2 regions of the Pseudoalteromonas sp. NSLLW218 genome follow, and region 2 is predicted to be linked to the other one. Evidence: predicted binding sites of a transcription regulator. Region 2 holds the regulator's gene; the other holds the start of a gene.
What was found. Region 2 encodes sigma-54, which starts transcription at its own class of promoters, with help from an activator protein. Its sites were predicted from a motif close to GTTGGCACGNNNNTNGNNT; they were not measured.
Positions count from the first base shown of each region.

Region 1: the regulator sigma-54 is predicted to act here: its motif matches at 3,603-3,621, upstream of I6E80_RS02035 (EF-hand domain-containing protein).

Region 1 covers NZ_JADYWO010000001.1:443,053-447,718, forward strand. Annotated here, with positions in the region: gene I6E80_RS02005 (amidohydrolase) at 1-1,028, opposite strand, end outside; gene I6E80_RS02010 (energy transducer TonB) at 1,201-1,722, shown strand; gene I6E80_RS02015 (energy transducer TonB) at 1,903-2,355, shown strand; gene I6E80_RS02020 (calcium-binding protein) at 2,413-2,649, opposite strand; gene I6E80_RS02025 (calcium dependent protein) at 2,659-2,895, opposite strand; gene I6E80_RS02030 (hypothetical protein) at 3,082-3,309, opposite strand; gene I6E80_RS02035 (EF-hand domain-containing protein) at 3,334-3,567, opposite strand; gene I6E80_RS02040 (sensor histidine kinase KdpD) at 3,898-4,666, shown strand, end outside.
Region 2 covers NZ_JADYWO010000001.1:275,426-280,091, reverse strand. Annotated here, with positions in the region: gene I6E80_RS01215 (KpsF/GutQ family sugar-phosphate isomerase) at 1-349, shown strand, start outside; gene kdsC (3-deoxy-manno-octulosonate-8-phosphatase KdsC) at 350-901, shown strand; gene lptC (LPS export ABC transporter periplasmic protein LptC) at 898-1,452, shown strand; gene lptA (lipopolysaccharide transport periplasmic protein LptA) at 1,442-1,987, shown strand; gene lptB (LPS export ABC transporter ATP-binding protein) at 1,984-2,709, shown strand; gene I6E80_RS01190 (RNA polymerase factor sigma-54) at 2,779-4,278, shown strand; gene hpf (ribosome hibernation promoting factor) at 4,305-4,592, shown strand; gene ptsN (PTS IIA-like nitrogen regulatory protein PtsN) at 4,597-4,666, shown strand, end outside.

The sequences.
Region 1 (4,666 bases), 170 kb from region 2:
TGTGTAAAGAGCGCTTCGAGTTTTTCTTGTGTTTCAAGCATTAAACCATGGTGACCAGGTCTGTCTGCGTATTCTTCAATCAGAGCAGCTCCGCGAGAGCCAAGTGCGCCATCTGCGTAAACTTTAACACTGCGAATTTCCATAAAGTCATTTTTGTCGTGGTATCGGCCTGCCTTTAACATTGTATCTAAATCAGGGCTTGCACCACTTAACATTGCCACAATACGTAGCGGTAAATTACCAAGGTCGCCGCGCTCTTTGTAAACCTCCCATGTGGCTTTATCAATACCTGCATCGTGAGTAGAGGTAATGCCTAAACTTAATAAATGCTTACCTGCTGCATCTAGTGAGTCACTTATATCTTGCTTTGAAGGGGCTGGCATATGCTGGGTAATTAGCGATTCTGCTTTATCTACAAAAATACCTGTAGGATTACCAAATTCGTCTTTAATTATTTCACCGCCTTCGGGCGCTTTTGTTTGGGCGTTAATCCCAGCAAGTTCGAGCGCTTTTGAATTAACCCAAATGGCGTGACTATCAACCCGCGAAAGAACCACAGGTCGATCGCTCACTACTTTGTCTAAATCTTTAGCCGTAGGAAAGCGTGTATCAGCCCAAAGCTCTTGGTTCCAACCTCGCCCTATAATCCAACCTTGTTTGTTATCGGCAAATACTTTTAGTTTATTTGTTACTTCATCAACCGATTTTGCGCCGCGTACGTCAAGTTGCGATAAATTATCTCCTAGGCCAATAACGTGCCCATGAGCATCAATTAAGCCAGGTAATAAGGTATTACCGTGCGCGTCAATTAGCTTGGCATCTGGGTAGCTATCTTTAAGTGTTTCGCTACCGAGCTTAACTACCTTGCCATTTTTAATAACGAGGGTAGAAAACTGCTGTACTTCACCTTTGTATAAAGGGGTATAACCATTGGCGTTATAAATTACTTTTGTTTGTGCGAGAGTGTAACTAGAACTAGCGCAAAGGCTGGCTAGTATGAGTGGTTTGATTATTTTTTTGAGTGGCATAGTTACTTAATTTTTATTGTTAATTTACTTACATTAACAAACTTGATTTTATAATACCAATGAATTGATAGACCTCATTTTAAGGCTTTTCTCTATATTAACTGTTTACAAAATAGGTAATTGATGTGATTGTTTAGTATGTAAAACAATCAATAAAGCATAAGGAAACGCTATGAAAGCCCTCTATTTATTACTCCCATTAACTTCATTACTTGCGGCATGTGGATCGATACCTACTGCAGATAAAAGTGTAGAAAAGCTAAACCATACTGATGTATCAAATGCTGAAATACGCGATTATATAGATTTATCAAGTGTTGAGCTGCGCGACAGGGTGAAAGACTATTGGAATATTTCCACAAGAACAGAACCACGATATCCAATAGCTGCTGCAAAAAAAGGTCTTGCTGGTTGTGTAGAACTCATGACTATTATTAATTCTGAGGGTAAAGCGCAAGGATATAAAGTAACTTCTTCATACCCTAAGGGGTTATTTGATGAAGCCGCAGCGCAATCTTTAAATACATGGGCCTGGCTACCTACTAACGTAAATGTAGCTAAACAACCTGTACTTACTCATATCAGAATTGATTTTATGATTGATTCAATACCAGTAGGTAAAAAATATTTAAAAAATTGTCCGGCTGGCGAAACATTTCAAGTAACAGGTAAAATTAAAAAAACCTCCTACTGATGAAACATTTCAAGTAACGGGAAAGATTATAAGGTTTGAACAAAGTACTTATTTACCTCACTCTAAAGTTACTTTAAGTGTGTGTAACGTTTTAGATCGAACCTTTATAAAATCTGATGGGTATGAGTTTAATACGGATATTACAAATAACTAAATAAGCATCAAGAATAAGGAAATACTGTGAAAGCTCTCTATTTATTACTCCCGTTGAGCATGATGCTAACAGCCTGTGGCTCAACGTCTGATCAACAAGTAAACGATGAAATGCCGAGTTTTATTGATTTATCGAGTCCTGAACTGCGAAGTAAGGCAGGTGAATACTGGGATGTTGCTAAAAGAGTAGAGCCGCGATATCCGATAGAAGCTGCAAAGAAAAGTATTTCAGGTTGTGTTGAGCTTGCTATGTTAATTAATTCACAAGGTGAAGCCCAAGGGTATAAGGTTATTGCATCCTACCCTGAGGGTGTGTTTGATAATAATGCAGCTGCTGCTGTGGGTTTATGGCGCTGGAAAGCGACAACTGAAAATACGAGTAAGCAACCTATTCTAACTTATCTCAAAATGGATTTTATGGTGAGCCCAAAACCTACTGATGCAGAGTATTTGGCGCATTGTTCTAAAAATAAAGCCTGAACGTAATTAATAGATATAAATATAATAAGCTAGGTGCTTGTTTACCTAGCTATAAAACTACTTACTTGCATATAAGCCATATTCATTTAGTGCTAACTTGCCATCTTTATCACTATCGTAGCTTGAGAATCGTGACCACAAAGCCGGATCTATAGCGGTTTCTGAACGTGATAAGAAACCATCTTTGTTCCTATCTAGCTTTTTAAATTGCTTTGCAATATCGTTACTTGCGGCAAAACTAAATGTGCTAAAAATACTAAACGCCAGCAGCGTTATATAGCTAATACTTTTCATACAAATCACTTAGTAAAGGTTGTTAGTTAGATAACTTTTAAATTCGACTAGCGAAATTTGGTTATCTTGGTTTTTGTCCCATTTTACAAAGGTGTTTAAAAGTTGTGGTTGGGGATCAAGTTCGTCGTGTGTTAAATAGCCACTTTTGTCGCTATCTAGGTGATCAAAGCGTTGCTTTACATCAAGTGCCGCGGCATCAAAACTTAATAGCATTAAAATGCTTATAACAAGGGGAAGTATCTTCATGGTGTTCCTTCCAAAAGATGTATTAAAAGTTCGTGACTAAAACAAAGTAAAAAGGAAAAAGCACTTGCCGTAATTTAACTCCCAACATTAAATCCTTTTACACACTCCCTCAGGGATTATGGCAAATGCTTTTAAGCTCAGTTTACCTGTAACAAGCTTAAGTAAACCTTAATCAGTAATTGCTGATTAAGGTTTAAAGCTTTCAAATTCTTTTTTTGAGACTTTTTCATCACCGTCTTCATCTAAGTCGGCAAATTGTCTCATTACTTCTTTGTCTTCCTTTGCTTCTACAATTGATATTTGTCCATCCATATCTTTATCTAAATGAGCAAAGCGCACGTTTGTTGGGGATGCAATTACAGTGGCACTAATTGCTAAAAACATTAATGAAAAAGCGGCTATAAGTTGTTTCATAATCACGTTCCTTATTAAATGAGTTTATTGAATAAATTTTTTGAATTCATCTAGCGACAATTGCCCATCTTGATTGGTATCAATTTGAGAAAAATTCTCATGTAAAACGGCATCTTCACCTGCTTCGGCTTCACTTAATGTACCGTTACTGTCTTTATCAAGCTCGTTAAAAGTCGCGTGAACGTCCATTGCGTGTGCGTTAGCGCCTAAAAAGCCTAAAGCTAGTAATGATGAAACTACTAAAATGCGTTTGTTCATAATTATTTCCTTATTGATTAAAGTTAGTAACAGCATTACAAAAATGATGCCAATAATAATTATTATTAATTTTCAAATGCTTAGCGTTTTAACTTGAGGAGAGTGAGAATTTTTTACGGGGTTTATTGTAATTTTTGTATGTCTTTTGCAACACTATGTAGCGAGATTAAAGAGATGCTTTTAAAATCAATGACTTACACTGTCTCTGTTTGGCGACACATTGTTTTTGTAGCACTGGCTGTTAATCGTATTAAATATAATTGCTGGTTCAGCTAGTGTATAAGGTAAGCACTTAATAATAGAACGCTTAATTTAAAAGGACTAAACGAAATGCCAGTAACTATAGCTAAAAAATACCAAGCAATGCTTAACTGGCGGCCTAATTTAATCGGGCAATTTGCAATGAGTATGCTGCTTTCGTTGCTCCCGCTTTCTATAGTGGTGATTGTATTTTTAAATGCGCTTAACAAACAATTAGCTATTACTCAAAGTCTTGTGAGTAACAATTACCAAGTTACTAAATCGTTTAATACTCTAAAACAAGAACTCAACAGTCTTGAGCGGGCCACTAGGCAAAACTGGGTATTAAAAAGTGAATCGCTCGACAAACTCATTGTTGATAAATGGCAATCATCCCTGCAAAGCATTGATGAGCTTAAATTTGTAAACATGAATAAAGATTATACCCACCAATGGCAACGCTTATATACCACCTTACAAACCGCGCATGTTGAATTGGTTGAGCAAAAACAACAACAAGCTGAGTTGTTTGTGCCAGTGAGCGATTTAGTCGCTGAACTTACTTTATGGTTACGTGATAAAAACGAAGCGCAAATTACCAATAACCAAAATGAGCTGACAAGCCTGCAAGCCTCATTTATAAACTGGCTGGTGGCACTTATTCCACTTACTTTAATTGTAGGTGGTGGTTTTTTATGGCGCATAAGTGGGCGACTAAAAGGGTTAACCACGGTTATTGATAAGTTAGGACAGGGACATTGGCAGCAAAAAATATCAGTTAAAGGTTCCGCTGAGCTAGTTGAGCTAGGAGAAAAGCTTCAGTGGGTGCAAGAGCAACTACATATGCTTGAGCAGCAAA
Region 2 (4,666 bases):
AAATACACCTATTATTAGCGTTTCACAAACAGTTAAAGACGCCCTTATTGAAATGTCCGCCAAAGGTTTAGGCATGACAGCCATTGTTGATGAAAATCAGCAGCTCGTGGGATTATTTACCGATGGCGATTTACGTCGTATTTTAGAGCAAAGAATTGATATTCATACAACACAAATAGATGTTGTTATGACTAAGTCATGTACTACGGCTACACAAGATATTTTAGCCGCTGAAGCGCTTAATATTATGGAACACAAACGTATAAATGGCTTAATCGTCGTCAATGAGAAAAACCAACCTATTGGCGCATTAAACATGCAAGACCTATTAAAAGCAGGAGTGTTATAAATGCAATTTGAAGAACTCTATCAACCGCTGAGCGATGATGCAAAAGCACGCGCTAAAAAAGTAAAGCTACTTATATGCGATATTGATGGTGTATTTTCTGATGGCCGTATTTATCTTGGTAATCAAGGTGAAGAGCTAAAAGCATTTAATACAAAAGATGGTTTTGGCATTAAAGCGCTTATAAACAGTGGCTTTGAAGTGGCTGTAATTACTGGTCGTCATTCACAAATAGTGCAACAACGTATGAGCAGCTTAACCGTACAGCATATTTATCAAGGTCAAGAAAATAAGCTCATTGCCTATCAAGAATTAAAAGACAAACTCAACCTTAGCGATGAACAAATTGCTTATATCGGTGATGATGGCCCTGACATGCCCGTTATGGAATTAGTCGGCTTTGCTGTTGCAGTAAATGATGCCCATCCACTTATTAAACGTTTATCACACTATGTAACGCAAATGCCTGGCGGCTTTGGTGCAGTAAGAGAGCTCACCGACTTACTTATGCTTGAAAATGGTAAAGCGTTGACTACACAAGGCACTAGTTCATGAATGCAGCGCGCATAATATTAAGCGTTTTATTCATTAGCTGTATGGTTTGGCTTTGGTACCCTTATTTTACACAACCAAATATTTTGCCTCAGACTGAGCCTGAAGTTATTGCCAAGCCTGATTACATAGCCATTGAACTCAAACAAACAGCCTATGACGAACAAGGTACAATCAGCCACAAAGTAACTGCGGCTAAAATGGAACTATATCAGCAATTAGGTTTCACGTTTTTTGAAAAACCCATTTTTACTTTATATAACGAAAAGCAAACGTGGCAAATAAATGCAGACGAAGCAACATTATACGAAGACAAACAATTAATTTTAGAAGGTAATGTGGTTGCCAAAAACTTAACCGATAACGCCATGATAGACAAAATCAATGCTGATAATATTCAGGTAGATATAAAGCTATTAACAATGCGCTCGGAGCAACCCGTTATCATCACTGGACCCAATTTAAAAATCACCGGCAAAGGCCTAGAAGCCGACTTAAAAACCGAAGTGATAAAACTAATTAACCATACGCGAACCATATATTATGACCAATAAAATATTAAAATCACTTATTATTCCTACACTTATACTAGCATTTAATAGCAGTGCTGCAGAGCCAAATACACAGCCTGCTGCAAATCAAATATCAATAAGCGCCGATAAGCAAGAAGGTCAATTAAAAGCTAATGTCGGGATTTTTGAGAAAAACGTTGAAATTATTCACGGTAACCGCCGTATTACAGCCGACCGTCTCGAAGTACATAAACGCGATGAACTTGGTGATAATAAGCAATTATTAATTGCCACTGGTAGCCCTGCCCACTTTGAAGAGAAGCAATCAGACGGCACGACTATGAGCGCCAGTGCTGACGAAGTACGTTACGATGTATCTAAGCGTTTTTTAACGCTTGTTGGTAATGCACAGGTATCGCAAGCAGGACAAAAAATAAATGCTAAAAGCATTACCTACGACATTGAGCAACAGCTAATCAGTGCCGAAAAAGATGAAAACTCAACTGACCGCGTTCATACAATTTTAGTACCCATTGAAACTAAAAAAAGTAAAAAAAGCGACAAAGGTCAACCATGAGCACATTAAAAGCAGAACTATTAGCAAAGAGCTATAAAGGCCGTGAAGTTGTAAAAAACGTTGGCCTTGAAGTAAAAGCTGGCAGTATTGTTGGCTTACTTGGCCCTAACGGCGCAGGCAAAACAACCACGTTTTATATGATTGTAGGTCTTGTGCCCAGCGATAAAGGTAAAATATCGATAGATGATAACGATATTACTCTTTTACCTATGCATAGTCGTGCTAGATTAGGCATAGGCTACTTACCGCAAGAGTCTTCAATTTTCAGAAAGCTAACTGTTTATCAAAACTTAATGGCAATTTTAGAAACGCGCAAAGAGTTAAATAAACAAGCTAGAGAAGACACTCTCGATAAATTGTTAGATGAATTTAGCATACAACACATTCGTGATAGCCAAGGTATGGCATTATCAGGTGGCGAACGTCGTCGTGTTGAAATAGCACGTGCGCTGGCAGCAGATCCTAAATTTATATTACTGGATGAACCGTTCGCTGGTGTTGATCCAATTTCAGTATTAGATATAAAGAAAATAATAGAACATCTTAAAAATCGTGGGATTGGAGTATTAATTACCGACCATAACGTAAGAGAAACCCTTGATGTTTGTGAAAAAGCCTACATTGTTTCTCATGGGGAGCTGATTGCATCAGGTACTCCAGAACACGTATTAAATGATAAAACAGTACGCGATGTTTACTTAGGCGAGCAATTTAGGCTGTAACATTTACGCCATGTCTTTAAGCATCTGCTAGTATTAATTATAACAACATAAAAGGATTGTTAGAGATACATGAGGCAATCACTACAGCTGCGCATGGGCCAGCAACTTACAATGACTCCACAGCTGCAACAAGCTATTCGTTTGTTGCAACTCAGTACATTGGATCTCCAGCAAGAAATACAAGAAGCTCTCGACAGCAACCCGCTATTAGAGGTTGAAGAACAAGACTACTCAGAAGATGCTGCTGGCAAAAACGAGCAAAAAGCTGATACCGATGACATAACTGTTAGCGCATCTGCCGATGATGCTCCAAGCGAATACGAACAAGATAGTGGTGAAGCACTTGCGAAAGACACGCTAAGTGACGACATGGCTATGGATGTTAGCTGGGATGAGTACATGAGTGCCGCTCCTGCAGCATCATCGGGTCCAATGCCTGAAGATGAATCAATTTATCAAGGTGCCTCTACAGAGACGCTCCATGAGTATTTAATGTGGCAGTTACAATTAACGCCATTTAGCCCTACAGACGAAGCTATTGCTATTGCCATCGTAGAAGCAGTTGATGATTCAGGTATTTTAACACTAAGCTGCGAAGAGATTTTAGAAAGCTTTAATCAAGAAAACGAAGATGATAACGAAGTCGAACTTGATGAAATTGAAGCTGTATTAAAGCGCATCCAACTGTTTGATCCTGTTGGTATTGCTGCACGTAGTTTACAAGAGTGTTTGTGTATTCAGCTTAACCAGTTTGATAAAGAAACACCTTACATTAATGAAACAAAAATGATTTTAACCGAGCATATTGATTTATTAGCTGCTCGTGACTATCGTACATTAATGAAGAAAACCAAGCTCAAAGAAGAAGAGCTTAAAGAAGTAATGACATTAATCCATACTCTTAGTCCTAAGCCAGCAGATACTATTGTAAGAGAAGAATCTGAGTATGTTATTCCAGACGTGTCAGTTAAAAAAATTAAAGGCCGCTGGGTTGTTGAGTTAAACCCAGATAGCATGCCTAAAATTCGTGTTAATAGCCAATACGCTGCAATGTCTCGCACTGTAAAATCCAGTGGTGACAGCCAGTTTATTCGCTCGCATTTACAAGAAGCTAAATGGTTTATTAAAAGCTTAGAAAGTAGAAACGACACGCTATTAAAAGTAACTAATTGTATTGTTAAGCAACAACAAGGCTTTTTTGAACACGGCCCTGAAGCAATGAAACCGATGGTTTTAAATGATGTTGCTGAAATGGTAGAAATGCACGAATCAACAATTTCGCGCGTAACAACTCAAAAGTATATGCATACACCCCGTGGTATATTTGAGCTTAAATACTTTTTCTCAAGCCATGTAAGCACCGAAAACGGTGGTGAATGTTCATCTACAGCAATTCGTGCACTTATCCGCAAATTAATCGCTGCAGAAAACTCAGCAAAACCATTGAGTGATAGTAAAATAGCGGATATATTGGCTGAGCAAGGAATTAAAGTAGCAAGACGTACAATCGCAAAATACCGCGAATCTCTGGCTATTCCACCGTCAAATCAACGTAAAAGCTTGATCTAAGACGCAAAAAAAAGAGGGTAATGCTTATGCAACTAAACTTAACTGGTCGTCACGTAGAATTAACCGATTCACTAAGAGACTATATTAATACCAAATTTGCGAAGCTAGAAAGACACTCTGATCATATTAATAATGTTCATGTCATTCTCGATGTAGAAAAATTAAATCAAAAAGCAGAAGCCACAATACATGTAAGTGGTGCTGAGCTATTTGCATCTACGGAACATCAAGATATGTATGCCGCCATTGACTCGTTGATCGACAAGCTCGATCGACAAGTGATTAAACACAAAGAGAAGCTTGCTCGACACTAATATGATGAAATTAAGCTCACTTATATGCCAGGACTGCAGCAAAGCTGCGGTCCTTTTTAATAGCAAAAAAAGGA